One region of the Streptococcus jiangjianxini genome, then DNA from elsewhere that is predicted to be linked to it. Evidence: predicted binding sites of a transcription regulator. Region 1 holds the regulator's gene; the other holds the start of a gene.
The links. Region 1 encodes HrcA, which represses chaperone genes, less so after heat shock. Its sites were predicted from a motif close to TTAGCACTCNNNNNNNNNGAGTGCTAA; they were not measured.
Positions count from the first base shown of each region.

Region 2: a site for HrcA is predicted at 4,189-4,215, ahead of groES (co-chaperone GroES). Genes of this name have one in related genera too.

Region 1 covers NZ_JBEHGL010000005.1:23,979-40,530, reverse strand. Annotated here, with positions in the region: gene ABP870_RS03865 (argininosuccinate synthase) at 1-1,191, opposite strand; gene tig (trigger factor) at 2,050-3,333, opposite strand; gene ABP870_RS03855 (mechanosensitive ion channel family protein) at 3,508-4,344, shown strand; gene ABP870_RS03850 (hypothetical protein) at 5,217-5,411, opposite strand; gene ABP870_RS03845 (TIGR01440 family protein) at 5,435-5,998, opposite strand; gene ABP870_RS03840 (ECF transporter S component) at 6,049-6,513, opposite strand; gene ABP870_RS03835 (bifunctional hydroxymethylpyrimidine kinase/phosphomethylpyrimidine kinase) at 6,500-7,267, opposite strand; gene truA (tRNA pseudouridine(38-40) synthase TruA) at 7,233-8,006, opposite strand; gene ABP870_RS03825 (hypothetical protein) at 8,132-8,584, shown strand; gene ABP870_RS03820 (nucleoside phosphorylase) at 8,634-9,404, opposite strand; gene dnaJ (molecular chaperone DnaJ) at 9,496-10,638, opposite strand; gene dnaK (molecular chaperone DnaK) at 11,461-13,284, opposite strand; gene grpE (nucleotide exchange factor GrpE) at 13,639-14,184, opposite strand; gene hrcA (heat-inducible transcriptional repressor HrcA) at 14,211-15,245, opposite strand; gene ABP870_RS03795 (glucosaminidase domain-containing protein) at 15,371-15,967, opposite strand; gene ABP870_RS03790 (M15 family metallopeptidase) at 15,969-16,552, opposite strand, start outside.
Region 2 covers NZ_JBEHGL010000011.1:58,881-75,432, reverse strand. Annotated here, with positions in the region: gene polA (DNA polymerase I) at 1-1,233, shown strand, start outside; gene groL (chaperonin GroEL) at 2,106-3,728, opposite strand; gene groES (co-chaperone GroES) at 3,853-4,137, opposite strand; gene ABP870_RS06390 (DUF202 domain-containing protein) at 4,302-4,592, opposite strand; gene ABP870_RS06385 (PTS system mannose/fructose/sorbose family transporter subunit IID) at 4,616-5,449, opposite strand; gene ABP870_RS06380 (PTS mannose/fructose/sorbose/N-acetylgalactosamine transporter subunit IIC) at 5,451-6,308, opposite strand; gene ABP870_RS06375 (PTS system mannose/fructose/N-acetylgalactosamine-transporter subunit IIB) at 6,332-6,826, opposite strand; gene ABP870_RS06370 (PTS sugar transporter subunit IIA) at 6,917-7,357, opposite strand; gene ABP870_RS06365 (ABC transporter substrate-binding protein) at 7,528-8,829, opposite strand; gene ABP870_RS06360 (response regulator transcription factor) at 8,822-9,502, opposite strand; gene ABP870_RS06355 (sensor histidine kinase) at 9,512-10,816, opposite strand; gene ABP870_RS06350 (substrate-binding domain-containing protein) at 10,816-11,781, opposite strand; gene ABP870_RS06345 (Cof-type HAD-IIB family hydrolase) at 11,867-12,658, opposite strand; gene ABP870_RS06340 (ABC transporter ATP-binding protein) at 12,814-14,454, opposite strand; gene ABP870_RS06335 (ThiF family adenylyltransferase) at 14,455-15,426, opposite strand; gene ABP870_RS06330 (single-stranded DNA-binding protein) at 15,727-16,122, opposite strand.

The DNA.
Region 1 (16,552 bases):
TTAATTTTTATTGACCTGTGCATTAACTTGCGTTGGTAAGCCCCAAAGCTTGATGAAACCTACTGCTGCTTCTTGATCAAAGCTATCTGCGCTTGTATAGGTTGCTAACTCTTCATCATATAGTGAATTATCTGATTTTCTCGCTACAACCTGTGCATGACCTTTGTATAATTTCACTTTTGCTGTCCCGTTAACCACTTTTTGTGTTTCTACGATATAAGCTTGCAAAGCTTTAGTTGCAGGACTAAACCAAAGAGCATTGTAGACAAGATTTGAAAATTCATTTTCTAAAATTGGTTTAAAATGTGAGACTTCACGTGTCAACGTCAAATCTTCAATCTCTTTATGAGCTGCTAGAAGTGTCACTGCTCCTGGACACTCATAGATTTCTCTTGATTTGATACCGACCAAACGGTTTTCAACGTGGTCAATCCGTCCCACCCCATGCTTTCCGGCAATCTCATTGAGTTTTTGAATCAAGTTTGCCAAGCTAAGTTCTTCACCATTAAGAGAAACTGGCTTACCTGCTACGAATGTAATGTCCACAAATTCCGCTTGGTCTGGTGCTTCTTCGGGAGAATTAGTGATGCCAAATGCCTCCTCGGGAGCTTGATTCCAAGGATTTTCCAAAACACCACACTCATTAGCACGTCCCCAAAGGTTTTGATCAACTGAGTAAGGATTGTCCAAGTCAGCAGGGACTGGCACATTGTTTTCTTTAGCATAAGCAATCTCTTCTTCACGTGACCATTGCCACTCCCTAACTGGTGCTATCACCTTCAATTCTGGGTCAAGAGCTGCAATAGCCACTTCAAAACGAACTTGGTCATTCCCCTTACCAGTACAACCATGTGCAACAGTGGTGGCGCCAGTTTGATGAGCTAACTCTACCAGTTTTTTAGAGATTAAAGGACGGCTGAGAGCTGATACTAATGGGTATTTCTGCTCGTAGAAAGCATGTGCTTGAAGGGCTAAAAGAGCATAATCATTAGCGAATTCCTCTTTAACATCGATAACGTAAGATTCTACTGCACCAACTTTAAGAGCCTTATCATGAATAAATTCCAAATCCTTTCCTTCACCAACATCCATACATACTGCAACGACATCATAGTCTTTCTTAAGCCAAGCAATAGCAACAGATGTATCTAGTCCTCCTGAGTATGCTAAAACCACTTTTTCTTTACTCATAATATACCTCCACTTTTGCATATTTATGTGTTCTTTATCATAATGCAACTGGAAAATATTGTCAAGAACTATTTGTATTTTTATTTGTATTATTCGCATTTTGTTGCATAAATAGTCTTTTGAAGGTAAAAAAATAATAAGACAAAAGTGCCCACTGGCAAAGTATGCTCGACAATTTAAATATAGTTTTTTGAATTAACTTTGTTACATCATCACTTTCGACTTGCCGTACGCGAGTACTGTCTGCGTCTTTTTCTGTTCCTTGTCTGACAGCTAATTCATTTGACTATAAAAAGAAAAAAGAGGAATCTAGCTCATACTTTACTAGATTCCTTTTATTTTTACTTTATTAGAGCCATATCCCCTTCATATTAACCACAATTAGGGTCTGTGGCTGCTGGTAATGCCATATTGAAAAGACCTGATGACTTAGAAACATCAAGACCATACCTGCGGTTTTCAGTTCCGTATTTTGAGCTTTCATCTTGTAGTGATGGTTGGTCTTTTCTTTAACATACGGCGTTACCTGAAATCTCTTCTGAAAGGGTGGGCATCACTTTTTGGGGTGATAGAATAGATTTTAGACTTTTACTCCTTCTTGATAATACTTTTGAAGGGCAGATTTGACAATGTTTCATATCAAAATAGTGGTTTTCTTGAGGATTTTATCTTCCGTCATTCTACTTGTTTTGCCTTATTTAGTGCCGTATGCCCTTCTGGACAAACAAAATGACCGATATCCTTGTTATCGAAAAGCTCATCATCCTTAACTTTAGCATAGTAAAAAAGCCATCAAACGATGACTTTTTCAGTGACCTTGTATATAACCTCAGTCTTCTTATCTCTTATGCTTAATAATTATTTCACTTTAGCTGAGCTTGTGATTACTTCGATAGCTTTTTTCATAGCAATGTCATGTTGTAGCATTTCTGGTGAAAGAAGCGAACGTACTTGATCGGCATCCATGTTGTACTCAGCGGCAAGATCAGTAATTTCTTTTTCGACTTCGTCTTCTGAAACTTCAAAACCTTCTGCTTTAGCGATAGCTTCAATCACAAGATTAGTTTTGACACGTTTGTCAGCATCAGCTTCGTATTGTTTGTGAAGGTCGTCTTGAGTTGTACCTGTCAATTGGAAGTACATATCAGGTGAGATACCTTGACGTTGCATATTGCCCATGAATTCATTCATAGCACGATGAACTTCGTCATGTACCATTTCTTCTGGCAATTCAATGATTTCTGCGTTCTCAACAGCAAGTTCAATCGCAGCACCTTCAACAGCATCATCATAAGCGATTTCTTTAGCTGCTTCAAGTTCTTTACGGTATTTAGCTTTCAACTCATCAAGTGTTTCAACTTCTTCATCGATGTCTTTGGCAAGTTCATCGTCAAGTTCTGGAACTTCTTTTGCTTTAACTTCATGTACAGTTGTTGCAAAGACCGCATCTTTACCAGCAAGCGTTTCTTCTTGATAGTCTTCTGGGAAAGTAACGTTCACTTCAACGTCATCACCAGCTTTTGAACCAACTAATTGATCTTCGAAGCCTGGGATGAATTGACCTGAACCAAGTTCAAGTGAGAAGTTATCACCTTTACCACCGTCAAACTCAACGCCGTCTACTGAACCAACGAAGTCAATGACAACAGTGTCACCGTTTTCAGCAGCTTCTTCCTTGATAACAAGTTCAGCAAGATTTTTACGTTCGCGTTCAAGTTTTTCAGTAACTTCGTCTTCTGAAACTTCTTTAGAAGCGTCAACTGATACTTCTAAATCTTTGTAATCACCAAGTTTAACTTCTGGTTTTGTAACAACTTCAGCAACGATTTCCCAATCTTGACCTTTTTCCATTGATTTCACATCAACTTTTGGTTGAGCCACAACGTCAAGTCCAAGTTCAGCAATAGCTGCTTCGTATGCTTCTGGCAAGATGGCATTTAAAGCATCTTCGTAAAGGGCTTCTTCGCCAAAACGTTGATTGAAAATAGTGCGAGGCATGTGTCCTTTACGGAAACCTGGTGCATTCAAATCTTTTTTAACTTTGTTGAAAGCTTGATCAAGGGCTGGTTTGATTTTATCTTGACCGATTGTGAATGTTACAACACCACGGTTAGTTGATTTGTTTTCAAATGATGTAGACATTAAGTCGTTTCTCCTTAAAAAATTTATAATACAGCTTAGTTTATCATATTTACACTATTTTTAAAAGTTTTTTGTCAATTTTCTCTTGAAAATCAAGGGATTAGAAGAATGGATGATCAGATATTTTTATCAACCTTAAATGATTTTTAGTCCTTTTTTTGGTAAACTACTCTTATGACATACATTGAAAATTATTGGAACAAACTTCATATTGAATCGATTGCAGAAAACATCATTTCTAAGACCGTCTCTTTGGTGCTATTACTAACGCTTTTTTTTCTAGCGAAAAAAGTTTTTGATGTCCTTTTTACAAAGGCTATTGAACGCTCCATCGCCTTTACTAAACAAAGCCCCATGAGACAGCGTACCATGACCAAACTCCTTCATAATGTCATGAATTACGCTCTGTATTTTTTGCTATTTTACTGGATTTTGAGTATTCTGGGGATCCCTGTTTCTAGCCTACTAGCTGGTGCTGGGATTGCTGGGGTTGCAGTTGGTCTAGGAGCTCAAGGTTTTCTATCCGATATGGTTAATGGCTTCTTTATTCTTTTTGAAAATCAATTAGAAGTTGATGAAGTTGTCGAAGTCGGAGAGATTGCAGGAACAGTCGCCAGTGTTGGCATTCGAACAACGCAGATTATTGGGTTTGATGGCACCTTGCATTTTGTACCAAATCGCAACATCAGCACGGTAAGTAATCAATCCCGTGGCAACATGCGTGCTCAAGTGGACCTGCCTATCTATGCCCATACTGAACTTGATAAAGTGATTGACGTTGTTAAATCAGTCAACGATACCAGAGTTCCTGAATATCCTGAAATTGTTACCAATCCAGATATTATTGGTGCTATTACTAATACTAATAATCAGCTGGTTTTTCGGGTCAATATTTTCGTTCAAAATGGACAACAATATACCATTGGCCCAAAATTCTTTAGGTTTTATCAAGAAGCCCTGTTAAAAGAGGACATCCAATTACCAACTGTAACACCTATTGGGCATCAATAAGTATGCCGATTTTGAAACCAACGACTTAACGAGGTCTTCCCAAGGGAAGGCTTTTTTTTATACTTATCAAAAATCAAAAACTAACTTTCTATAACCATTGTCTGTTGACGATGGTTTTTAAAATTGACCTACCTAAGCCCTTAATCACTTCTTGCAGCTTGTTCATCACGTTATCAAGTGTTTCAAACGTCTTTAATAGTAGGGTATTTAGAACATTAAATGAGGTCGTTGATAACCTTCAAGGAGTGATTCAAACTTTGTCACCTTGTCAATTAAAGTCGATTGTACATAGAGATCGGATATTCGCTATTTTTTGATTTCGAATGAGTATTTGCACTATTTTTAGTCTGATTTTCAAAAAATGATAAGTTATCTTTTCAGGGCGTCCCAGAGAGGTCTCTCTATCGTTTACTTGACCCTCCCTTTCTTTACCCTAACAAGAACAAGCTCCTTTGTCGTAAGAAGGACAGTGCTCACTGACCCTATTTTTCTGTGGTAGTTATCTAAACCTCACATAGATGACTTTTTCGTCTAACTTCGTAGGAACCACAACAGTAAGCCATTCAGCGGAGTGAATCATCTTGGTTGGTCTCTATGAGAATGAATGTTATTTCAGTGATACAAGTAGACACTTTCATCGTTCAAGATGTAACGACAGTCTTTTATGGTTCGTTTCCTTACCCTCTTGTCATATCCCATTTATCCAAATCTATCCATGACCTTGTTAACACGAGTTCTCAAAAATAAGCTTGAGCTTTTGAATTTTCTGAACGCTTACGCTTGTGTATACCAATACCGAGCGTTACCTAGTGCTTCCCTTCTGTATTAGGGGTAGCTATTTATAGCCTATCAATCTTGGGTCTTTTAGAAACCTATCCTAAATAAGTCAGTAAAAAGCTAACTTGGGCAAAACCACAAGTTAGCTTTTTAACATCAACTGAAACAAGATAGGGACAGAGGTATATCAAGAAAAGTATCGCCACATTAGACAATACTTTTTGATCTGTTTTACGACAATCTAGTGAATAATCCATATCAATATCATAGGATGATTGCCCTGGCTTCATGTCATGTCACCATATGTTTTAAGTTAGCATTTTCGAATCGGATCTTCTAAATACTGACCTCGGACACCACCGATGAGTTTTGGTCGACTTGCTAGTGCCGTCACATGAGCGCCACCAAGTTCTCTTTGGATTGGCCTGAGAGGAACTTGAACTCGTTTAACATGCATGCCAATTGAGGTGTCTCCGATGTCAATACCTGCATGAGCAACCACCTCTTCTACTTCAACAGGATCCTTCATAAACTTGAAAGCAGCTAACTGCCCACTACCCCCAGCATGAAGGGACGGTAACACGTTAACAATTTCTAAGTCTTTTTTTAAAGCGTATTCGCGCTCCACAACCAAGGCACGGTTGAGGTGTTCACAACCTTGAACGGCTAGCTCAATTCCTGACTTTCCTAGTTCATCAAGAAGTGTTTTTACAATAGCCTCACCGATTTCTTGACTGGAGTTTTGACCGATCACACCACCTAAAACTTCACTTGATGATAGACCAAGGACAAATAATTGCCCTTTTTGAATAGCTGAACGGTCAATAATGTCAGCTACTATTTTTTGCACGTCCTCTACTAGATTTTTGATGTCCATAACTTTACCTCTCTATATCTTGATCCCAACGAGTAGCCGTTTAGCCTATCTCAAAGGTTTAGCTTGACAATAGCTTTGTAAAGAAGATAGCCTAACCCCATACCAAATAGGTTTTGAAGGATGTTCCCAAAAATGCCTGCCCAAGCAGCGCCGATGCCGTAACCTAGTAAAATAGCGGCTAAAAAGTACCACCCAACCATGAAAAGACTAGCGAGAATCAAGCCAAAAATGCGCTTTTTACCTCGCCAACCTCCAAAGAAACCTTGTGTCCCGTGGGCAATTAGACTGTGAAGCATATACTGGGGATAGCCTAAAAGCATGTCAATCAAGAATCCCGATAAACCTCCCACAACAGCACCAGCCTTTGATCCTAAATAGAAGGCCGTAAAATATATGCCAGCATCTAGTAACGTCAGAAATCCCGTCGGGGAAGGGATATGAATGTAGGCTAGGACAACGCTAAGAGCGGTTAAAATCGCCCAAAGACTTAACTGACGAACGTTAGTGTGTTTCATACTGTGTAACTCCATAATCGTTAGAGTGAGCAATAGCCTGATAAACAAAATCTTTGGCTTTATGGACTGCCTGTGAAACAGTCTGGTTTTTAGCTAGACCACTAGCTATTGCTGAAGCAAAGGTGCATCCGGCCCCCTGATTATTGCGACTAAGAAGAGGCGAGTGTAAGAAAACTTCTTGTCCATCTTCTTCTAATAAGAGATCATAGGCTTGGTTTTGATCCAGTCGTGCCCCGCCTTTAATAACTACCGACTTAGCTCCCATTTGTTGCAAGATGCGAGCAGCTTTTGCCATCTCTTCTAAGTTTGAAATACTTTGTCCAGAAAGGAGTTCAGCTTCCTTGAGATTGGGTGTCACAAGGGTTGCACAAGAAAAAAGTTTTTGCAATTCTTGACCCATTTGGGCAACTTCTTGGTCAGCGTTTTCTTTGAAAACGAGAACAGGATCTAAAACAAGAGGGACTTTTGGCATGTCTTTAACAAAATCTTGCACAGCTCTTGCAATCTGAGGTGTTGGTAGGAGACCAATTTTAATAGCTGCGAAAGGAATGTCCTTTAAGCTATTTAGCTGTTTTTGAAAGAGTTCATCAGCTGTTGGGATGATTTCAAAGCCTTCTTTGGTCGCTGCTGTCATGCAAGTTTGAGCTAAAAAGCCAAAGAGTTTATGGGCTGAAAAAGTGGCTAAATCTGCTTGAAAACCACCACCACTCAGAATATCATTACCCGCTATGGTGAGAATGTAAGGTGTCTTCATAACTAATCTCCTTGAGGTAGAGGCCATTACCTGCTGCTGTAGGTCCGGCTAGGTCACGATTTTTAGACGCTAAAACGGTCTTTATCTGACTGACTGGCAGACGGCCATTGCCAATTTTCAACAAGGTCCCAACCATATTACGAACCTGTTTATACAAGAATCCATTGCCCGAAAAGGTAAAGACCAGAAAGCCTGTTTTAGCATCGACTTCCAAGCTTGCCTTGAAAATCGTTCTGACCTTATTTTCCACCGCTGTACCTGAAGCTGTAAATCCTGTAAAATCATGAGTCCCCACCAAATCCTTGATGGCTTCTTGCATGGAGGCTAAGTCCAAAGGATAAGGGTAGGCTGTCGCATAGTTTCGCATCATGGGATTCTTAGGACGTCCTGTATCAACGAGAAATTCATATGTTTTGCTATGCTTACAATAGCGAGCGTGAAAATCTTCTGAAACAATGCTGACATCAACAACATCAATGTCATCTGGACATTGCGTGTCTAAACCAAAACGTAATTTTTCCACATCACGCACCTGGGGCAAATCAAAGTGGATGACCTGTCCATAGGCATGTACACCAGCGTCAGTTCGTCCTGCCCCATGAATGGTAACAGCTTTGCCACTGTTTAATCGAGACAGAGTCTTTTCAATTTCTTCCTGAACGGTTCTCGCTCCAGGCTGTCTCTGAAAGCCTGAAAACAAGGTTCCGTCATAAGCAATAATCGCTTTATATCGTGTCATAACCTTGATTATAGCAAACTTTGACCATTTTTCAAAATCAGTGAAAGGAGTCAAGCATCAGGAAAGTAAGGTTTGAAGCACAGATGTGTTATCATATAAGAAAGCGATTACAAAGGAGTTGTGTTATGAAAAAGTCTGTTAATATTATCTTAATTATCGAAAGTTTATTATTTTACAGTTGCTTTGTTCTGGATTTTGATTTTTTATTTCCGAATCATTGGGCAACTGTTGTCACCCTCATCATTAACCCTATTCTCTCTTTAATTGGGGTAATACTAGCTATCTGGTACAAACGATGGCTATCGATGTTTGGCTTAATCATGTACTTCTTTTCCTTTCCTATTAGTATGGCAGCTGGCTATCTGCTAGAGGCCTTCAAAGTTGGCTGGGACATCAGTCCAACATCTCTTTATGTCATTACCGCCCTTTGGATCGTTTTTCTCATGATTGCCTTTTTTACTTATCGCAATCGTCATAAAATCACTAATAGGCTCGATAGAATCACCTTTTCTATCATCTACCTACCAGCGCTTCTTGTGCTTATCGCGATATCACTTTATGTTGCCAGCCATTTCTAAAAATCTCTTCGTCTGTTTTACGGCGTCTATTGCCATCGCTCTTATAACATCACACTGTAAATCGCTCTTTGGCAAATGCCAAGGCGATATATGCAACTCGATCCTTAGTCTCAAGATCAGCGTCGTTGCTTAGTGTTCTCACATCCCAAACTTCAGCATCTAGATTATCAGCTGAGTAGAAAAACTGGAAGTGATTGATGCTTCGGAAGTCGGCTAAAGCCGCAATAGCAGAGCATTCCATGTCAACACACACCGCCCCTTGGACTTTGCGCCTAGCCATCTTGTCAGGTGTTTCTCGATAAATACCATCTGTCGTCCAAACCTTACCTTCTGTGTAGGAAACATTTTGAGCATCCAAAAAGGTTTTAAAATCCTCGTGAAAATCCTGATTAACGGCAATCTCATCGCTAGGTGACGCGTAGTGAAAACTAGTTCCCTCATCACGAAGCGCTGCTGTCGGAATAATGATGGAGGTTTCTTGAATAGTGCTATCAAGAACCCCACAAGTACCAAATACCACAAGATTTTTCATGCCCATAACAATTAAGTCTTCAAGAATCGCTACACAGGCTGCAGCACCAACGTAGGCGTTAAAAAAACCAAGCTGTTGACCATTAAAATCAACTTCATAAATAGGAATAGCCAGATTAGCTACACTAGTTGATGCAATAAATCGATGTGGTAACTCGTCCAATATCCTCTCGAAAGTCCCACGAGCAAAGCAAGTCACCACCGTTTCAGGAAAACCGTCGATAGGCTCATTAATCATGTTTGGATTAATAATGGCTTCTTTGTTGGTATCGAATTCTTCAAGCAACATAGGCAGATCTCCTTGGGAAAGTTTAAGATAGTTTAACACCTTTTCCAGCTAGAATCAAGAAATCCCCAATCAAGCGATTGGGGATTCTTTTTTACAAATCATCAATAGCATCTTTGACTTTATCAAAGAAACCTTTTTTCTTTTGAGGATGGACTTTCTCACCACCAGCTTCAGCAAAAGCCTGCAGTGCTTCTTTTTGCGCATCGTTCAACTTCGTTGGCGTTACGATATTGATCGTCACATGCTGATCACCTTGACCATTACCACGAAGACGTGGCGCACCTTTACCTTTGAGACGGAAGGTTTTACCTGTTTGTGTACCAGCTGGGATGGTCAATTCAACGTCACCATGAACGGTTGGAATATCGACCACATCACCGAGTGCCGCTTGGACAAAGCTGACATTCATGTTGTAGTAGATGGTTGCGCCTTCTCGTTCGAACTTATCACTCTTCATAACATTGATAACAACGAAAAGGTCTCCGTAAGGGCCACCATTATGACCAGCTTCACCTTGACCCTGAAGACGGATTTGCTGACCAGTTTCAACACCAGCGGGGATTTTGACATCAACTTTGTGGTTTTCTTTTTCATGACCTGTACCATGGCAAGTTGTACATGGATCTTTGATTTCTTGACCGGTTCCATGACAGACATCACAGGTCACTTGGCGACGCATCATACCAAGTGGTGTTTGGGTATCGACATTGATAACCCCTTGTCCATGGCAACGACCACAAGTAACAGGATGGCTACCTGGCTTGGCACCATTACCACCACAGGTATGACAAGTCGCTTCGCGGCTATAAGTAACCTCTTTTTCTGCACCAAAAATAGCTTCTTCAAACTTGAGGTTGACACGGTATTGCAAATCATCCCCTTGGCGAGGAGCGTTTGGATTTCGGCTAGCGCCGCCTCCTCCAAAGAAACTTGAGAAGATGTCTTCAAAGCCACCAAAACCACCAGCTCCCTCAAAACCGCCAAAGCCGCCAGCTCCACCACCAAAGCCACCTTGGGCTCCAGCTGCACCGTACTGATCATAGGCAGCACGTTTTTGACTATCACTTAGGGTTTCATAAGCCTCCTGAACATCTTTGTACTTTTGTTCAGCTCCAGCCTCCTTATTGATGTCTGGATGATATTTTTTGGACATCTTACGATAAGCTTTTTTAATTTCGTCCTGCGAAGCATCCTTAGAAACCCCCAGACGTTCATAAAATTCAGTATTGTTCATAATTAAGATACTAAGAGCGATCAGAAAGCGATTGAAAAATAGGAAAACGCCGACGTGTCGTAGACACTAGAAGTTTTATCTTTTTTCCGAGCTTTCCGCTCGCGTTCAATTTAGTTCCTTTCTTGTAAAGTTAAAATGGAGACAAGTTTCCCGCATACATTAGACGGGTTCAATTCCTTTCTATGTAAAGGTACTATTAAATTCCTAAAAAATAGGTATCCCACAGACGACGAATGCGCCTAGGAAGTTGTTTTCACAGAGTCACAGACGCACTCATTTCAACTCTTTGGTGAATGAAATACTTCTAGCAGCCATATTCAGTTAAGAATACTTGTATTCCTTTCTATAAAGGTGTTGTTTTTGGACAAGTTCCTTAGGTGACGTGGGCGGAAGCTATCACTAAAGGCGTTCCATTCCTTTTGGGCAAGCCTAGGTTTTGCCACCCCTCATTACAACGGACTTGTCTGTCTCTGGCGGTCTTCGACCGCCTTGCTGTCGCTGTTTACCCAAAAACAGAGGCTGGGTTGCAACCTCTGTGATTGGATGTATTATTACAACGCTAGATACTGTATGCATTTCGCCTTTTTGTTTAAGCAACTTAACCGTTGGCTCTAGTTTCTAGACTCACGCCATAAAACTACCCACCAGGCATGTTACGACGAGAGAAAAGCGATTCGATAATAATTGCTTTTCGAGCTAGTAAGGCGTTTAAGCAAGTCGCCATAGCGGTAACCATTACCTGAAGAGCTACTTTAGTAGCCCTTCTTAACTCGCCTCGCTTTCGAATTTTCAAGCTCGGGATAAAAACGTCCCCAGACGTCTTTATTTCTCAGTAAACTCTCCGTCTACGACGTCGTCACCTGATGCGTCTGCGTTTTCTGCTCCTTCTGCTCCACCTGCTGCTTGTTGTGCAGCGGCAGCTTGTTCATACATTTTAACAGCAAGAGCTTGTGCTTTTTCGTTAAGAGCTTCTAATTTAGCTTTCATATCGTCAAGGTTGCCAGATTCTTGAGCTGCTTTCAATTCATCAAGAGCTGATTGAGCAGCATCACGTTCTGTGTCAAAGCCTTTGCCTTCAGTTTCTTTAATTGTTTTTTCAGTAGCAAAGATAGCTTGGTCAACTTCATTTTTAAGGTCAACTTCTTCTTTACGTTTAGCATCTGCTTCAGCATTGGCTTCAGCATCTTTCATCATGCGATCAATTTCTTCTTCAGAAAGTCCGTCGTTAGATTTGATAACGATGTGTTGCTCTTTTTGAGTTCCAAGATCTTTAGCTTTAACAGAAACGATACCGTTTTTATCGATGTCAAATGTTACTTCGATTTGAGGCACACCACGAGGAGCTGCAGGGATATCAGTCAATTGGAAACGTCCAAGAGTCTTGTTATCTGCTGCCATTGGGCGCTCTCCTTGAAGAACGTGAATGTCAACGGCTGGTTGGTTGTCTGCTGCTGTTGAGAAGACTTGTGATTTAGAAGTTGGGATTGTCGTGTTACGATCAATTAGTTTTGTAAAGACCGCACCCATTGTTTCAATACCAAGTGACAACGGTGTCACATCAAGAAGGACAACGTCTTTCACATCACCAGTAATCACACCACCTTGGATAGCAGCCCCCATTGCAACAACTTCATCAGGGTTAACTGACTTGTTTGGTTCTTTAGATGTTTCAGCTTTCACAGCTTCTACAACAGCTGGAATACGAGTTGATCCACCAACAAGGATTACTTCATCGATTTCAGATACTGACAAGCCTGCATCTGAAAGGGCTTGACGAACTGGAATTTTCGTACGTTCTACAAGATCACTTGTCAAATCATCAAATTTAGCACGTGACAATGAGACTTCTAAGTGAAGAGGACCAGCGTCGCCTGCTGTGATAAATGGCAAGCTAATTTGGGTTTGAGTGACACCTGAAAGGTCTTTTTTCGCTTTTTCAGCAGCGTCTTTCAAACGTTGAAGCGCCATTTTATCTGATGAAAGGTCAATACCGTTTTCTTTTTTGAATTCAGCGATTAAGAAATCAATGATTTTTTGGTCAAAGTCGTCACCACCAAGTTTGTTGTCACCTGCCGTAGCAAGTACGTCAAAGACACCATCACCCAACTCAAGAATAGAAACGTCAAATGTACCACCACCAAGGTCAAATACCAAGATTTTTTCATCTTTATCTGTTTTATCTAGACCGTAAGCAAGCGCTGCCGCTGTTGGTTCGTTAACAATACGTTCTACTTCAAGACCAGCAATTTTACCAGCATCTTTTGTTGCTTGGCGTTGTGCGTCATTAAAGTATGCTGGAACTGTGATAACAGCTTTTTCAACTTTTTCACCAAGGTAATCTTCAGCATAACCTTTAAGGTATTGTAGAATCATAGCTGAAATTTCTTGTGGTGTGTACTCTTTTCCATTAGCAGCTACTTTTTCAGAAGTTCCGATTTTTGATTTGATTGAGATAATCGTTTCTGGGTTTGTAACTGCTTGGCGTTTAGCAGCATCACCAACGATGATTTCACCATTTTTAAATGAAACAACTGAAGGTGTTGTACGGTTACCTTCTGGGTTAGCGATAATTTTGCTTTCTGTTCCTTCAAGAACTGCAACAGCTGAGTTAGTTGTACCTAAGTCAATACCAATAATTTTACTCATTTTTTTCCTCTTTTACTTTATTTTTGTGATAATTTCCTTCTGTACTTGGGACGTGTCGACAATTGAATGTCATCACATTGCCTACTTTGAAGCGTTGGATTCAAAGCCCTTTTCGTAACAGTAACTTGAGCTGCCATTACTTTCATCACAGTGGAAATTATCATACTAGCAAGCCTTGGACTTGCTTTCCTTTTGATTACTTTATAGTTTTACGACGTTGCGGTCAAGTCGTTTATTACGACGTGAGCGATTAAAGCCGCATTTATTTTAATCGCGAGCTAGTAAGCAGCTTAGGCAATTCGCCATAGCGTTTGCCGTTTTCTGATGAATTGCTTTAGCAACCATCAGAAATAGCTAGTTGTAAACCACCACCATGGCCGGTCTTAACAATCGGTCATGCAGTTGATAGCCTTTTTGGAAGACCTCTGCGATAGTATCTGCTGGATGGTCGTCATCCGCTGGTAGGGTTTGGACAGCCATATGGTAATTGGCATCAAATACATCCATCGGAACTTCTTCGACACCTTCTTCTTTAAAGGCTTGTAGTAGGCTCTCACGTGTCATTTCAAGTCCTTTTTTGACATCTTCTGTCAAGCCTTCAACGGCTAAGGCACGTTCCAAGTTATCCAAACTTGGCAAGATTTTTTTAGCTAAATCTTGTGAGCGATAGCGTTGTAAACTTTGACGCTCTTCACTAGCACGTCGTTGAATATTTTGCATTTCCGCGTGTGCACGCAGATACTTATTCTCGAATTCATCGGCACGTTCATTGGCCAATTCTAATTCTGATTTTTCAGTAGCTTCTTCTGATTCGACAGTTTCATCAACAATCTCTTCAGTGTCGGTTTCATTGTCAATCGTTTCATCAACGATTTCTTCGTTTTTAATATCTTCTGACACAGCGTCACCTCTTTTTATTCTATATCTTAATTAACTTCGTAATGATTACCACTTAAATAGCGATAATAATCAGCCAACTTCAAAGCTAGGACTCGACTAATCACATTAATCAGGCTAATCGCACGTCGATAGTCCATTTCGACAGGTCCGATCAAACTCAAGAGAGCAAAACCTCGATACGGTATCAGGAACTGATGTCGAATGACGGTTAGATTAGCAAGGGCGGGTTCACTACTATCTGCCACCTGGATAGTGGTCGGTTCTTCCTCCGTCAAATGATTACGCATTTCAATAGCCACCTTAGACTCATTGTCCAAGAACTGGTAAGTCGCTAAATCCGCATAGCTTAAAGCATTTACCTTGCCAGAAATAAGGATAGTCTCACGGAAAAGTCCTTGAAAAATGTAATCAAATAAGTCCAAGATGTTATCTGTAGTGCTAAAGTACTTGTGGATGACCTGCGGCACTTCTGTCAAGAGCTTGTAGTGAATATCAAGAACTGCTTTACCAAGAAAGCGCTCGTTAACCAAGGCATTCAAGGTTTCCAAATCTTTGGTCAAGAAATTCTTAGGAATAGCGAATTGAACTGTAACTGGTTTGGAGTCATCCAACATCATTACTGCTAGTGCATCATGATTGGATAATTGTACGACTTCAAAATTTGTCAATCGCTGATGTTTAGGCTCCACATCTAAAATCACAGAAGTATAGCCTGTCAAATCAGCTAGGAGATGACCTGCTGTAGCAAAAATATCTTCTAGACGAAAAGCTTCATAATCAAAAGCTTTAATCACCTGATAGACATCCTGCTCATCGATACTTTCCAATCTCAAAGAGTTTTGAACGAAATATTGAAAGCCTGCTCGACTCGGTAAGCGACCACTAGACGTATGGGCTTTCTCCAGAAAGCCAAGTTTTTCTAGCTTAGCCATGTCATTACGAATAGTTGCTGAGCTAGAATCAATCGAACCTTGTAATGCTTTAGAACCGACTGGTTCATGCGTTTGGGTGAACATTTCGATGATTAAGTTCAAAATATCATTTTGTCTTGGTGTAATCATGGAACCTCCCTTTACGCTTTAGCACTCCTTTTTGTAGAGTGCTAATTTATAATTCTAATTATACACCTCTAGTTGAAGAAGTCAAGAGAAAAACTCAAAAAATTAGCACTCCTTTTTATAGAGTGCTAATTTGTCTGTTTATCGTATTTTTCGAGGTTATATTCTTTAATGATCTGTTCCAATTGATTAGCATAATCATCATCGTGCGTGAAATCATAGCGGTAAAATGCTTGAGTAGCTACACTAATACTCGAAGCGGTTGCTAAGATTTTATACAAATTTTTATTGGCTAGACTACCATCCTTGAGTCCTGCTAAATAAATTTCCAAAGCATGATTCCACGAGGGGTAAATAGCATAATCTCTTTCAACTTCACTAACATTACCTTCGTTGCGTTCCATATTTTTCAGACGAATACTATCATCACCGGGTTGGGCAGGAATCGCAAATAAATTATGATACTTAGCAGCTAATAAATTTTGACCAAAATTGGAATCATAAGCCGCCTGAGCAATTAGGACAGATGGTCTGATTCCATAATAGGTTGACAACTCTTGAACTTCAGGAGCAATTTTTTCAATAAATCGTTCATTGTCCAATCCAGTTGCAACTTTTTTCTCTGCCGATAAACTTCGGTAATTCAAAACAAGTGGCAAGATGCCAATCAATACAAAAGCAATGGTAAGACTAATAAAAAATGAAAATTTAAAACGTCGTCTCACTCTATTTCTCCTCCAATTGCTTAATATAATTTTCCAAAGTCAAGCCGTGCTCAGTCATATAGCGCGCAGAATCTTTACCCACAAATCGAAAATGCCAATCTTCATAGCCAACACCGGTAGAGGCCGTCTCCCCTTCTAGAAAACGAAGGACGAACCCATAGTCAGGAGCCATTTGATGAATTTTTTCCATACTAGCCTTATCCGCTTGATTCAAAGCATCCACAGTACTCAAATCAATAGCGAGACCAGTTTGGTGTTCACTAGCTCCCGCTGGTTGGGAATAGGTTTTGACTAATTGTTCTGCTTCTTGATCACTCAAGCTAGGATCGTTAGCCTTTTCCTGATTTACATATGATTGGAACAATTCCTTTTGGTAGGCAACACTGCGGTAACCAGAAATCAAATGAAAAGCAGGGTCTACTTCCTGGGCTGCTTTTAGAAAGGCTCTAACATTTTCAGCAATTCGCTTATCCACAGTGATGTTGTCAACCGTCTCTAAATCAGGATTTAGCTCTGGTGTGATATGATCACGGTTCACCAAAATTAGCTCCCAATCAGAAGGCGAGACCTTGGGCAAGTCTGAAA
Region 2 (16,552 bases), on a different contig from region 1:
GACCAAATCGACCTCCTCTTTGATATGGAGCAGCCACTAGCAAATATTCTAGCTAAAATGGAAATCGCTGGTATCAAGGTCAACGGTGGCACTTTAGCTGAAATGGCTCTAGAAAACCAAGTAGTCATCGACAAATTAACCCAAGACATCTACGAGATCGCTGGGCAAGAGTTCAATATCAATTCCCCAAAACAATTGGGCATCTTGCTCTTTGAAACCATGGGATTGCCACTCGAATACACTAAGAAAACCAAAACGGGTTATTCAACGGCTGTTGATGTTTTGGAGCGACTAGCCCCAATTTCACCAATTGTGTCTAAGATTTTGGAATACCGTCAAATCGCTAAACTGCAATCAACCTATTTGATTGGTTTACAAGAATATATCCGCGATGACGGTAAAATCCATACGCGTTATGTACAGGATTTGACGCAAACTGGTCGCTTGTCATCAACTGATCCTAACCTACAAAACATCCCAATACGGCTGGAACAAGGTCGCCTCATCCGTAAAGCCTTTACCCCTTCAACTGACAACGCTGTTCTTCTTAGCTCTGACTATTCGCAAATCGAGCTTCGTGTCCTTGCTCACATTTCAGGTGATGAACATTTGATTGATGCCTTTAAACACGGTGCGGACATTCACACGTCGACAGCCATGCGTGTCTTTGGCATTGAAAAACCAGAAGATGTGACCAGCAACGACCGTCGCAATGCTAAGGCTGTGAACTTCGGTATCGTCTATGGCATTTCAGATTTTGGCCTTGCCAACAACCTAGGCATCCCACGCAAATTAGCCAAAGACTACATCGAAACCTATTTTGAACGCTACCCTGGTATCAAGAATTACATGGAAACTGTCGTTCGAGAAGCCAAGGATAAAGGCTACGTTGAGACCCTCTTCAAACGCCGTCGCGAATTACCAGACATCAATTCACGCAACTTCAATGTGCGTAACTTCGCTGAGCGGACAGCTATTAACTCTCCTATCCAAGGAAGTGCTGCGGACATTCTCAAGATTGCCATGATTAACCTAGACAAAGCTCTAATAGACGGCAACTTCAAAACCAAAATGCTCCTTCAAGTGCATGATGAGATCGTACTGGAGGTTCCTGAGGATGAAATCTCTGCAATCCAAACCTTGGTCAAAGAAGTTATGGAAGCAGCCGTTGAGATGACGGTTCCCCTTCTAGCCGAAGAATCATACGGAAAAACCTGGTACGAGGCTAAATAGATAAGCATTATCATCTCCTACGAGGGGCAATCTGCTCGATGGATTTTTATCAGTCATGCTGGGGGCTTTAGAGGCTAGGTTTTGGTCAGTCACGCTTACTTCACCAGCCGAGAAACCCATACAAAGTCTTTCTTCTCATGAGTTATCCTTATATGATATGCCCAAGGGATAAAAAATTCCCAAAACGCTAGTTTTCTCCATCAATGACACTTTTACGTGTTTCTTCTACTATTTGCCGCTATCATAGATTTCCGACTTACCGACATCAGGTTAACAGGTCTATCTAGTAGCATCTAGTAGCGACTTTAGGTTAGTTTTCTTAATCCTTCTCATTCTCGAATCAAGCATTGACGTAGGAAATGTTGCAGATAAACAGCAGGCTTAACCAGACACTGAACAAACTTCCTTTTTGGAGGTTTGTTTTTTGTATAGTTACTTGCTAAACAGAACAAAATCTTAGTAGCAGAAGAAGGAATCACATACGTTTTTAGATCTGATTGAAAAGCACTTAAACAACAGCACCTCCATCTTTCGCACAGTTTTTTTAAACTTCTTCAAGGTCAGAAATAAAATTGAAAATACCGTAAGCATTTATCCTAATTCAAGGTCGCCAACAAGCTTATCAAAGTCACCGAGCTCAGTTCTTTAGATTTTTCGAAACTTTGAAAACCTAAAAAGCGTATTTGTCTCGCTTCGAACCTAAAAAAGAGAACCAATCTGATTCTCTCTCGGTGTTAGCTATAAGTTAACCTCCTACAGTTGACAATGAGCCTTTTTTCAAAAGAAAACACAAAAGGTTGAAGAAAAAGTCCATTTTGGATATTTTTCTTCAACCTGATTTGAGACACTATATCTCAGATTCTTTTCAACTGTTACATCATTCCACCCATTGGATCCATGCCTGCTGGCATTGCTGGGGTTTCTGGTTCTGGTTGGTTTGCGACAACAGCTTCTGTTGTTAAGATAAGGCTGGCAACTGAGGCTGCATTTTGAAGGGCTGAACGGGTTACTTTAACAGGGTCAATGATTCCTGTTTCAATCATGTCTACCCATTCACCATTTGCAGCATTGAACCCTGTTCCAACTTTGCTATTTTTAAGTTTGTCAATAACAACAGAGCCTTCGTAGCCCGCATTGTAGGCAATCTGACGAACTGGCTCTTCAAGCGCACGAAGAACGATGTTGCGTCCTGTTGCTGCATCATCTTCAAGTTCAAGAGAAGCTACTTTGTCAATCACATTAACAAGTGCTGTTCCACCACCAGCAACGATACCTTCTTCCACTGCGGCACGTGTTGCATTTAAGGCGTCTTCAATTCGCAACTTCATTTCTTTCAATTCTGTTTCGGTTGCTGCACCAACCTTAATCACAGCTACACCACCAGCTAACTTAGCAAGACGTTCTTGTAACTTCTCACGGTCAAAGTCTGATGTTGTTGTCTCCAATTGAGACTTAATCAAGTTAACACGATTGGCGATAGCCGAAGCTTCACCTGCTCCCTCAACAATAACCGTGTTATCTTTGTCAACAGTAATTTTCGCTGCTTGTCCAAGAGCTTGCATTGTTGCGTCTTTAAGTTCAAGTCCAAGGTCTTCTGTGATAACTGTTCCGCCAGTCAAGATAGCGATATCTTCAAGCATAGCCTTACGACGATCACCAAAACCTGGCGCTTTGACTGCTACAACATTGAACGTTCCGCGAATTTTGTTAAGAACCAAAGTTGGTAGAGCTTCGCCATCAACGTCATCAGCAATGATAAGAAGTGGACGATTAGTTTTGAGAACTTCTTCAAGAAGTGGCAAGATGTCTTGGATATTTGAAATTTTCTTATCTGTAATCAAGATAAATGGATTTTCCAGATCAGCAACCATCTTCTCATTATCAGTTACCATGTATTGTGACAAGTAACCACGGTCAAACTGCATTCCTTCAACCACTTCAAGTTCTGTTTCCATACCACGAGATTCTTCGATAGTAATAACACCGTCATTACCCACGCGCTCCATAGCTTCAGAGATGTATTCCCCAACTTTTTCAGAGCGTGATGATACCGCTGCAACTTGGGCAATCGCTTCTTTACCAGAAACAGGTTGAGCGATTTCTTTAAGATCAGCAACTGCGGCAGCAACTGCGGCTTCAATACCTCGGCGAATTCCAATGGGATTAGCACCTGCCGTCACATTTTTAAGTCCTTCGCGCACAATTGCTTGTGTCAAGACAGTTGCTGTCGTGGTACCATCTCCAGCAATATCGTTCGTTTTTGAAGCCACTTCAGAGACTAATTTGGCCCCCATGTTTTCAAAATGATCTTCTAGTTCAATTTCTTTAGCAATGGTTACACCGTCATTTGTGATAAGTGGTGAACCAAAAGCTTTTTCAAGAACGACATTGCGTCCTTTAGGACCAAGTGTTACCTTAACTGTATCTGCTAAAATATCAACACCACGCACCATACTTTCTCGTGCATCTGCTGAAAATTTAATATCTTTTGCCATAATTTAAGATATAAAGGGCATCAAACGGACAATAACAAAATAGTGTTTTTCTTTTTGCAGCCGTCCGTAGCCCGTATTCAGTTTCAACCGATACGAACTAACCCTCTCTCCTTTCTATTCTTTCTTATTCTACAATCGCAACGATATCTGACTCACGGATGATTGACAAGTGATCATCACCGTCTTTGACATCAATCCCTGTACCATTTTCAACTAAAATCTTATCTCCTACAACAACGCTTGGCGCTACTAAATCGCCATTAAGTGTGCGAACACCTTGTCCTACAGCTACAACAACTGCTGTCTGAGTTGCTTCGTGAGAAGCACCTGCTAGCACAAAACCGCCAACTGATTTCTCTTTTACTTCTTCAAAAGTCACGACCACACGATCGCCTAATGGTTTTAACATCATATGCCTCCATAAGGATTATTTTCATAATAGCTTTCGAAATAAACTGCATTAGCACTCTGGATACTAGAGTGCTAGCTATTACAAAAACTATTATAGCACTTGGTCAAAAATAGTCAAAATAAAAACGCTAAAAACTAAAATGTTTTCAGCGTTTCATTGTCTTATTTTAATTGACTAAGTTTGATTTCAAAATCTTCGATGACTTTCGAGACATTTTTCTTACCTCGATAGATACCGTAGCCGAATAATAGCATACCTATACTACCAATAATGATTAAGACGAGACCTAAAGCCGTTACCCATAGATTAACCTGATGAAAGAGGGCGAACAAAACGACTCCGATACTTGACACAATAAAGAAGAGCGAGAACCACCGTCCTAAATTGTCAATCATATGTTTTTGATAGGCTATCTCTGTCTCATAACCTTTAATCATTTTTTGATTCGTCATCAGATTTTACTCCTTATAGTTAGTTAGTAAGATAGACCTGGATCAAAGAATCCGACAAGCACACCAACAAAAGCAATAACTACCAAAAGAAGCATTACCTTAATAGGTGACATGTTTTTCTTCGCCATTAACCACCAGCAAAAAACGATAAAGATAGCTGTCAATAACCCTGGATACACAGCATCCAATTGATCTTGCAAGACAAGGTAGGGGTTTTTAGCACTACCTAGACTAAATGCTGTTTTCACAGACACCCAGGTCGCAGCAACCGCACCAATAACCATACCACCGACAATTCCGATAGCTTTACGAATGGCAATTCCTTGAGGTCCTACAAGGAATTCTACTGCTTTATCCCCAAGCTCATAACCTTTAAAGTAAGCAAAACGCATCCCAAAGTAAGCTAGCAAGTTCCAAACAACGATATAGAAAATAGCACCTGCTGGGGAGCCGCCAGTTGAAAGACCTAGCGCAATCCCTAAAAGAACAGGAATCAAGGTTCCGACAATTAGCGAGTCACCAATACCTGCCACTGGTCCCATAAGACCCGCACGCATCCCATTAATAGCTTCATCGTCGACTGGCTCACCATTCGCACGCGCCTCTTCAAGGCCCGCAGTCACACCGACAACAACTGTTCCAAGCTGTGGTTCGGTATTGAAAAATGCTGTATAGGTTTGCATGGCATTCTTTTGAGATTCCTTGTCATCATACAGTTCTTCAATAATTGGAAGCATGGATGTCAAGTAACCAAACGTTTGCATATGCTCTTGAGAGAAGCAAGTCAAGTGTCCATAATACCAATGATGAAAAGACTTAGTCAACGTCTTCTTAGAAATTTTCTTCATACCAGTCATCCTAAATATCCTCCTCTTCTTCGTCATCTTCTAACTCTGCTACCGCTGCAACCAGACGCGAATTTGCCTTCAATTTTGCCATGTCAATTTCATAGAACAAGAGGGCAAAGATAAGAGAAATAACCGCACTTGCTACCAAGTTTAAGCCCAATGAAGCAGCCAACGTAAATCCGACAAAGAATGGAATAAAGTCTGTAACTTTTTCAACCAATTGTTTAAGAAGGATAGCAATCCCTACACATGGAAGAAGAGCACCAACAGTAAAGAGGGTTTTCATAGCAATACCGTCCATAGGGAGTGCTGATTGGAGAGCTGTTACAGCTGACGCCCCTAATTTACACATGATGAGTGTCGGTAAGAATGAGAAAAGGAAATGTGAGATCCAAGGAAGTCCCCAGTCAACCATGTAAAGTTTTTTGAAGTTTCCTTCTTCAACAGCCTTCCAACCAATATGTTGCCAAGCCAAGTTCATCGTTGCTGTACCATAGAAAAGAACGGTACCAATCGTTCCTACAAGAGTTCCCATTGATTTGGCGAGGTCAGCAGCCTCACCTGAGCTAGCAGAAATACCTTGTGCGGTAATAGCTACCATAGCGAGTGGGATACCGATATAAGACACCGCACGCACGTCAGCAGATACCGTACCACCTGGCGTTACCAAGGCGATATAAACCAACTGCATCGCTACGCCACAAACAATCCCCAATTTCAAGTCTCCCAAAATGAGACCGCAGACAAGTCCTCCAACTAGGGGACGACCGAGTGTGTAGTTACCAATACTTGAACCACCCATCCCTGGCATAGATGCTAGACTAGCAAATAGCCCAAGTAAGGCAGCTTGAAACCATGATATTGTCATCGTTTATCTCCTTCTTAAAATCATTAATAACCGAATTTACTTCTAAAATCTGACCAATACCCAATAGAGACATCTGGTAGCAGTTGGAATTTTACACGATAGCCTGCTTTTTCAATTTCTTCTATTGCTGCTGCTTCTTCTGGAGTAATCGATTGGTTATTACCAAGTTTGATAGCTCCTGGACGATCATTAGCTGGACCAACGATAATTTCTTTAACATCTCCTGGAACAAACCCTTGATCTACTAGTAGTTTTTTCATGTCTAATGGATTTTTTGTAATCACAAAATAACGTGTATCTGAATCCAAAACTTTTTGCGATTTTTGACCAAAAGCATCAACTGTCCAGACAAATGTTTTCTTATCAGAAGCACCTTTATAAGCTTGTGTCAGAACTTTATTAGCTGCTGCTGCATCATTAACGGCAATGAGACCATCACAAGGATATTCTTTGGCCCAGCGGGTTACGGTTTGACCATGAATCATACGGTCATCAATACGTACAAATGAAACTGACATAATATTTTCCTCTTTTCTTTTTATCTTCAAAAATAGACCAAACGAGTCTAAGCATTTTTTTCATCATATTACAAAACAGTCAACTGACTATCAAATATCATCATCTTCTTCGTCATTAGTGGAAGTTGTAGCAACTTTGAATTCCTGCAAAGCTGTCTGTGCCTCTGGCAAAACAGCTGCTACAAAATCATCCCCCTCAAGGGAATCTTTCATGACGACAGATGTAACTGCCATAGGTAGGTTCATTCCTCCCAGAACAGTCGCTGTTTGGAGTAATTCTTTTTCTTCTAAAACACCTAATGCTGTCGTTAGGGGGCTTCCACCAACAATGTCTGCAAGAACAACTACCTGATCATCTGTGGTAAGATGATCAACTGCTTGATGAAAGTCTTTCGCAAAATCATCAACCGAAGAGCCATTTTTTAGACCAACCGCGATAACGTGATCGATTTTATCTTCGGCAAACATCGCTAAGGAGGTTTTCAAACCTTCTGCAAATCCACCATGGCTGACAAGAATTAAGTATTTCATAGCTTTCGTCTCCTTTTTTCTTCTTTCATTTTAAAACTTTTGAAAGCGGTTTTTAATTGCCAGATGTCATGATTCTTCGTGGACGATTGTCATCATAAAAAATGACATTTGTCATATCAGTCGCAAGTGTACTCAAAAACACCATTAGAATAACTCTAATGATGTCTTACCTATCTTAAACGTTGTAGTAATTTCTTCTCAATAATAGCTAAATCAGTGTCTACGGTTTCTTCTAACAAGGATTTGGTTAAGAGATAGTCCGCTTCTTCATAAACAGTATTGAAGCGTTTAAACTTGGGTTGATTAAACCCATCTGTCATCATGTGATCGACTGTTGAAACTCTTAATGAATCAGTACCAAAATTATCCTCTTGTAAAATATCACTCGTATCTTCTGAAGCCATAACATCCTTTAGAACCGATATTCCTTGAGACTGCTTGACGAGTTCTTGTTGAGAATGCTCGTCATAAGTCAGTATTTTTAAGAGTTCCCAAGCTAATCTCGTATGCTTGGTTTGAGAAGATAGGGCAAAAAGTGAGCTATCAACTTGCGTGGCTTTAACATCTTTATCAGCACTCGGCATGGGGACACAGGTCCATTCAAATGTTGAATATTTGGCGATATGATAGGGGTAGGGCTTATAAGTGCGATATTCTGCCATCGTCATCGGTCGAAAAATAACCTTTCCTTGGTCAAAATCTTGTGATGTAACCTCTTGTGTTCCAGATAAAGCATCCAATTTCATCATTAAATCCATCGCACTTTTTGTCTTATTAGTATTCAAATGAATCTGACTACCATCTTCAGAAAACATCTGATTACTATAGGCAGCCATCGCATTTTTCCAATTGTAACCCACGATACCAAACTGGTCCAATTGCCCATCACTATCTGTGTCCTTAGTTGCTGACCTTGCTATCTTATAAAAATCAGAAATAGACCAGTCGGCATCAGGAACCTCAAAACCACTTTTCTTCAAGAGGTCCTTATTAATACACATCATAATAGGATTACTCTCAAAAGGAAGGGCGAATTGCTTATCATGATACTGTCCTGCTTGATAAGAAACATTGTAGAAATCATTTGTATTAATGTCTTGTTTCACTAAAGCGTCTAGGCTCTTCAAAGAACCTATAGACGTTAAAAGGTTAAAATCATTTTCAGGAATCATAAAAACATCTGGCTGCTGACCAGCTGCAACTTTTCCAGATAACCAATCAGAATAATCTGATTTTCGAATACCGCTTTCATAAACAACATCGACACCTGGATGAGCCTTTTCAAACCGTTTGATAATATCATCCAAAACACGATTATTCTGTCCTTGTGGAACATCCCAACTCGACCCTTCATGGATTCCTAAATGTAGCGTAACCTTTCTTGGACGCTCCATCCATGACAACAGTAAAAACAAGCAGGGTAATGTGATTACAAAAATCACTGCCAGATTTATCCGTCTTCTCCTAGTCATCTAAATTCTCCAACTGTCTAGTAGTTACACCTGTTTGCACCGCCCAGATAGCCAATTGGGTACGATCACGTAGCGCCAACTTAGATAAGACATTTGATAAATAATTTCTCACTGTACCTTCTGAAAGAAATAACTTTTGCGCAATTTCTTTATTCGATAAACCAAAGCCAATTTGTTGGATAATCCGCCATTCTGCTTTTGACAAATTCGAAAGCTCTGTTTCATCGACTTGTATCGTGTTCTCCTGCTGAGGCATTTGAGAGAAGGCTTTAAACACCTTAGTAGCGATATCAGGATTAATCATAGCGCCACCATTATGAACCGTTTGAATGGCTTGATATAGGTCATCCATAGAAACACCTTTTAAAAGATAACCTGAAGCACCGTATTTAAGCGCAGAAAAGATAAATTCATCATCGTCAAAAGTCGTTAAAATGATAATTTTTACATTAGGAAACTGTCTTTTAACTTCTTTAGTACAGATGACTCCGTCCATCTTTGGCATACGAATATCCATTAGAATAACATCAGGAAGCTCTTTGTTAATCTTCTCCAACACTTCAAAGCCATCTGCCACCGAAGCCACAACGTTAATATCTTCATGAGCAGATAGCACAATCTTTAAAGATTCTCTAATTAGCTCTTGATCGTCTGCAATCATTACCTTAATCATAGTAACTCCTTATCCTTTGGGAATATGAATGATTGTCTTAAAACCATCATTTCCATTAAAAGCAATCCGACCACCAATAATAGCCAGACGTTCCCGCATCTGCATCAAGCCATAACCAAATGTAATCTCATCAGCTCCAACACCATTATCTTGAATGCACATCACAAAATCCTCTTCTTCGTAGAGATGGATGATCACCTTGCTGGCATGGCCATGCCGAACAGAATTGGTTATGGATTCTTGCACTACTCGGAAAATAATATCCTCTACAGCAACGCTCAAATCGATGGTCTCCCATTCATAGGAAAATGCAATATCAATCCGAGAGACCTCTTGATACTCTTTGATAACCTTCCCTAAGGCATCTTTGAGCGTACGACCTTCTAAAGCATCAGGACGTAATTTGTTCAAGGATCGCCTTACATCAACTATCCCCTCCCTAACAACCTCCGACACACTGCTTAGTTGTTCCTTAGCCTTACTAGGATTAATATCAATCAAAACTCTAACAGCATCAATCCCTGCAGAAATACCCGTCAGCGCATGACCGAGCGTATCGTGAATCTCACGAGAAATACGTTTTCGCTCCCTATCTTCTGTGATTTTTTCTGTCAAAGCCACATAGCTATTTAACTCAGCATTAACCTGAGAAACCATACGAACCTCCTCTTCCAGATTATGCTTTTCACTGATGGCAAACATAATGTAGGAAATTAAGGAAATAATAAAGACAATCAGATTTAAAGACGTTAGTAAATTTTTAATGAAAATCAATGAAATCCTTAAATAAACAGGTAAAAAACTAATGTACGTGTCAATAGCCGGTAAAGGCATAATGGTCGATAAAACATTGACATCAGTCACCAAGAGAAGACCAAAACTTAATAGGATAAAGACAAGCCAATATCGCTTCTCTAGCAGGGTATACATGTCTCTGGAATGATAGAAGACATCCGCAAAAACCAATAATAGAAAGCCATTATAGGAAAACTGCAAACTGACCAGTAAAAACAAGGTTACCAGCAATTCACAAGCTACCCACTTATCCCAAAAGTCAGTTGGCTTCTGAGTTCTTAAATAATCCCTGTAAAAAATCAACCCCATCAAAACAAAAAATAAAGATATTGCTGATATAAAGATAAAATCTGGTCTGTATGGGATACTCTCCATCTGTTCCAACAAAGCATGACTATCACCTTGATTAATGATGATCTGTGTGGAAAAAAGATAGACAGAGGCATAGAAAATAACGGCCATAAAATTGATAAAGACAAGGAGATACTTGCTAATTTGAACTAACTTCAATCGTCTCACTACTGCCACCCTCTTAAATCATAGTTACCTATTGATTTTTTGGTAATCAATGTCACAGGAATAACAACCTTGGAATCAACTGTTTTTCCTTTTGAAATCATCAAGGCTAGTTGAGCAGCCTTATGCCCCATAGCCAACGGAGACTGGGCTACCGTGGCTGTAACATCATCTGTCGTTGCCAGTAAATTTTTCATATCAGGAGCTCCATCAACACCATAGATAAGAACTGACTTTTCGATATCATTTTTATCCAAGGCTGCAACAGCTCCGATCGCCGCAAGGTCATTTAATGCCATCACCACATCAAAGGATTTTCCAGATTGTAACACACGTTCAACGACTGGCATGGCAACTTCCGTCTGTCCGAGACTTTCTTCTTTTGAAACAATCCTAAAGCGTTTGTCAGAAGCAATGTTATCCGTAAAGCCCTTAATTCGCTGATTTCCTGACACTGCATCTCGATGCTCTAAAATTAAGATATCTGCTTTATCTTTTCGAGATTTTAAATCTTCTGCCAGTAAAGCGCCTGCCTGATAATTGTCTGACACGATTGTTGACGTGACAGCTACCTTATCAGATAGCTGGCTGTCAACAACGATAACCTTGATACCAGATTTTTCAGCTTTTTGAACCATCCGCTTAATGGCTACATCATCACTTTTGACAGGATTCAGGATAATGACATCCATTTCTTGATCAATAAAATACTGAATCTGCTCAACTTGTTTCTTACTACTTAGGGCAGGGTCTCTTGTGAAGACAGCACCACCTTGTTCAGTAATTTCTTTTTCAATTTCCGCATTAATCACTTCATAAAAAGGATTATTCATAGTCATATAAGTCGTTCCGACTCTCAAACGGTTCGCCACTGTTGTTTCAATCTGCTGATTAATATAAATGACAGAGACTAATACAGTAAGCATCAAGAGGATTAAAAGGCCGATTATGTTTCTGAGTGATCGCATCTTACTCCTATCACGTTTTGGTATTTTTGTGAAAATTATAGCATTTTTTGAGAAGCATAAAAAGGGGTAGTATTAGTTCTTACCCCTATAAAATATTTTCCAAAACTTCAGCTATCCCATCACTATTGTTATCTGCTGCAACATTTCCAATAGCCTGCTTAACCGCCTCTGGCCCATTTGCCATGACATAGCCATTACCTACCGCCTCTAACATGTCAAGATCATTGAAATTATCCCCAAAAGCATATGCCTCTTGAAGATTGGCGTCATAGTGAGCAGCCAAGCGAGCAACCGCTCGTCCTTTCTGAATTCCCGCTGCCATAATTTCTAAATAATAAGGGTAAGATTTTGAAATAGAAAGGTCTGAATAGCCTTGTTTCAGAACTGCCTCGACTGCTAAAATCTCTTCCGGTTCTCCCATCAATAATAATTTATGAATCTCCCTAAGTGAGTTCAAATCATCAAGTGCCGCCTCTTGAGAAGAGATACCCACAACATCTTCTTCCCTAGAAATCCATTTATTGGAACGATCTTGTGATAACCACTTTTCACCACTATAAACATTCCAAGCAATACCTGGATGCTCTTTTTCTAAATACCGACAAATAGTGATTCCCATATCGGTTACCATCGGTGAAGAAGCAATCTCTTGACCATTTTCATCTTGAATATAGGCACCATTGTAAGAAATGATTGGTGTTTTTGGTAAGAAGTCTCGAATAATTGGTTTAATGGCTTCAGGCATTCGGGCTGAAACAGGAACAAAAAGATTACCATTTTCGACAGCAGACACAATCGCATCTCGAGTGCGCTGCGTTACCTGTAATTGATCATTAATCAACGTTCCATCAATATCGCTAAAAATAATCTTGACCATAAATACCTCCTTTTTAGCAGTTTAGCATTTTTTGAAAAGGCTTACCAGTGACGATTGTCATCAAAAAAGACTAGATAAAGGTCCAATCTAGTCTCTCTATTTAATGTTTTAGTTGTGGGTATAATACCTATTTCTTTTTTTAACATAGGAATCTATCAAGTGGTTGCTTGAGATACCAGCTTGCCATTTTCCAAGCTAATAATATCGTCAAAATAAGGCTTCATTTCCTCTGAAAGATGATGTGTAATAACAATAAGGGAATAGGTATCATCAGAAAGAAGTTCTTTTTCAATTGACTGGGCTAAAGCTGCATTTAAGCTTGAAGTACTTTCATCCAATAATAAGAATTGACTACCATTGAGAATAGCCCTTGCTAGTGAAATGCGTTGTTTTTGCCCACCAGATAAATCTAACGCTCCTTCACCAATTAAGGTATCTAATCCTTTGGTTAGTTGATTGATTTCATTAGTTAGACAAACTTTTTGAATCACTGATTCTATTTCCTCATCAGAAAAATCATTATTTAAAGTAATGTTTTCACGTATGGTTCCATTGAAAATATAAGGCGTTTGCTCAACATAGGTTATTTGAGAGCGTAAGCTACTACCATTTATGGATTTCAACACCTGACCATCAAGTTCTATCGTTCCTGAATCATAGTTTAAACTACCAGTTAGCAATTTTAAAAGGGTTGACTTTCCTGTACCACTAGGTCCAACGATACAATATTTTTTACCTTTTTTAAACATATAGCTAGCGTTAGAAAGTATCTCATTATTGCCTAAGGTCAGATTAACCCTATTCAACTCTAACTTAGTATTTAAGCGAACATTTTTCAGTTTCATATTGTCATTCAGCTGTTCTTCTTTGCTGGCATTAAAGAATTTTTGATGCTTTTCAAAAATAGGGAAGGCTGCTTTGATTTCTATAATATTGGAAGAGAGGTTGCTAACACCATTGAAAATATTAACACTAATATTTGAAACAGAAAGAATATCACCAAATGTTAACATTTTTTGTGCGACAAAAATACCTGAAATCATTAAACTTCCAATTTGTCCTAAAACATTACCAAATGCTGCTAAAAAGGTTGCCACACCAACAATTTTATAACTATCAATTTCAGATTTTTGAATACTTTGAATTTCTTTATCTGATTTGGAAACCAAAAAATCTTGTTTATTGAGTGAGAAGAGACAAGTAAAACCATTATAAAGATTGGCGATACTAGCTGTAAAATTTTCTTGACTCAGCGTTAGTTTTCCAAAGACAGAAGCCAATTTTTTATCTGCTAGTTTAGGTAAAATAAGGTTGATAATAGCGAGGGCTACAATAACTAGCATTAATTTCCAGTTGAGGAAGGCTAGTGCAAAAACAGATAATAACACTTCAATAATCGCTTCCACGATCGTGTATAACCTCTTAAAGCCCTCATTGCTAATTCGATCACTATCAGTTGTTAACCATGAAACCATCTTACCACTGGTATATTCGGAAGATTGGTTGGGCCGGTACATCGCATAGCTGGACGATATGTCGCTACGAATATCTCCAATCATTTTTTGTCTAACAAACACATCATACCAAGTTTGAAAGGCAAATAATACAACATAGCCAAAATATAGACTAGCACACAGAATAACTTTAGAAAGAAAACTATCGGTTTCTCCAGCTAACAAGCTATTAAAAGCCTCAGCTGTCAAAAATGCTGACCTTAATTTTAAAATAATTGAGACTATAATAACGGCTAATAAAAGCAAGTTTTCTTTATATCTTCTCTTTAAATAAAAAAACATCTATTTCCCTCTTAGACTTTCTTTCCAAAGTAAGTGATTATTATAAAAGTTATATTCGGCGACTGTCATGTTTTGACTAACAAAAGGGGCAAGAATTAGTTGTCCCACCATAAAAGCTGACATGTAACCATTTAAAACACTACCGCTATTTTCATTAATATGCTTCCTAGTATCTTCTAAGCTCTTTTGGATATAATCGCACATTAATTTAGCTGAATCATAAGAATTGATGACATAAGCTGTTTGGAGTAGAGGGCCATATCCTGATTCGATAACCGGGCAAGGAAGCTGCTTTTGCATAATTGATTGCGCTAGGTTATACATTAAGGTGTAATCATCCGCGGCATTAATAATGATATCTTGTGACCCTAATTCCCCAGCTAGAGCAGATAGCTGAGATAAAGAACTAACGTAGGTAGAGGAGGTTACTATCTGAGCAAGATTTGTATAACGCTCCTTTAAAGCGTCTACTTTATACATTCCAATGTCAGTTGTAAAATAAGCTTGAGCCCCTAGGTTTTTCTCCTCTACTTTATCACCATCAATTAGAATAAATTGCTGGAATCCCATTCTAATTAAAACATCTAGAATATGGCTTCCTACTGTCCCCAAGCCTAATATCACTATTTTGACAGATTTTCTATAACAGTTAAACTCTCGAAAGTCAGTGTCAGGAAAACTATTTAAAAATAAATCAGATCGATTCAAATTGATAGGATTGTCAAATCGTTGTAGAAAATGTTTATCTAGTAAATAATTGAGAATATCTTGTTTCTCAATACTAGATAACTCAGAATAGTTTTCTATGTCTTGGCGATCTTTAAACTCTGACAGAAAGTCTAAAAATTGAAATACTTTTGTATTGTTATCTGTACTAATCGCCAATTGAAGTTCTCGATTCCCTTCATAAACAATAATCTCCCCTCCCTTAAATGACCAGTTTAACTCTTTTTTCAACCTAAAATAACTCATTATAATCTCCTACAAATATTTACAAAAAAGTCTAGGAACTTACCCTAGACTGAAACGAGACTACTTGTTGACAACGCAGATGTTAATTTCTACTTCTGAAATGACAACATCAGTTTCATGAATTTCCATCAGTTTTCCTCCTTAATCATTAATAGGTGTATATTATCATTTATAGAATATTCTGTCAATATATTTTTAATAAAAATTAGATTTTTTCGATTTTAGCATTAGCTAATATCTCCAAATGTGTTAACGACTAGTTTAAAATCAACAACTATATCATTAGGTTGTATTGATTCATCAAAACGGCAACTCCTCTTCCTCAAGGACAAGGTCAGCCAGATCCGCTGCCACATTGTTTTCACGCATGGCACGTTGGGCACGACTTTCGAGTAATTGGAACGATTGTCCCAAGACTTCTGTCATATAGTGCCTTTGCCCATCTTTTTCATAAGAACGCGTACGCAGCTCACCATCCAATGAAATCAAACTGCCCTTAGTACCATAAGAGGCTAAAGTTTCTGCCAAACGTCCCCAAAAGACCACATTGATAAAGTCTGCTTCACGTTCACCATCCTTACCCTTAAAACGACGATTGACTGCAACGGTAACACGCGCAACAGATTTATCATTGGGAGTTTTCACCACCTCTGGTGTTGCCACCAAACGACCGATTAAAATAGTTTTATTATACATAAGATTTCCTCCTAACTATTTATTCGGGAATTTTTTGGCAAGCTAAAGAAAAAGGAGATATTATGGTAGATTTAGAGTTTTATTCTCAATTATTGGTACAAACTTGGAGAAAAATTCAGCATTAGTTTATTTTTGATCTAACGTAGCTATCTGAAAAAACTACGTAGCTTAGTGCTCAGTGCTGCTTTTGGTCTCAACTGCCAATTTCTAGCGCAGACAAATACGATAACTGCTATTGGCCATAATACTGATATGTTACTTGCTAACGTTCATTCAAACATTAGCCAAATTAAAGTTAGCTTAGATATCTCAGAAAGTTCAACTGTTTAATCCTCTGCCCTTATCTGCTACCATAATGTCATGGGGTCTATTGTTCCTGATAGATTTAAAAACTTTTCATTGGCCGTTAAAAACTGATGACCAACTTACC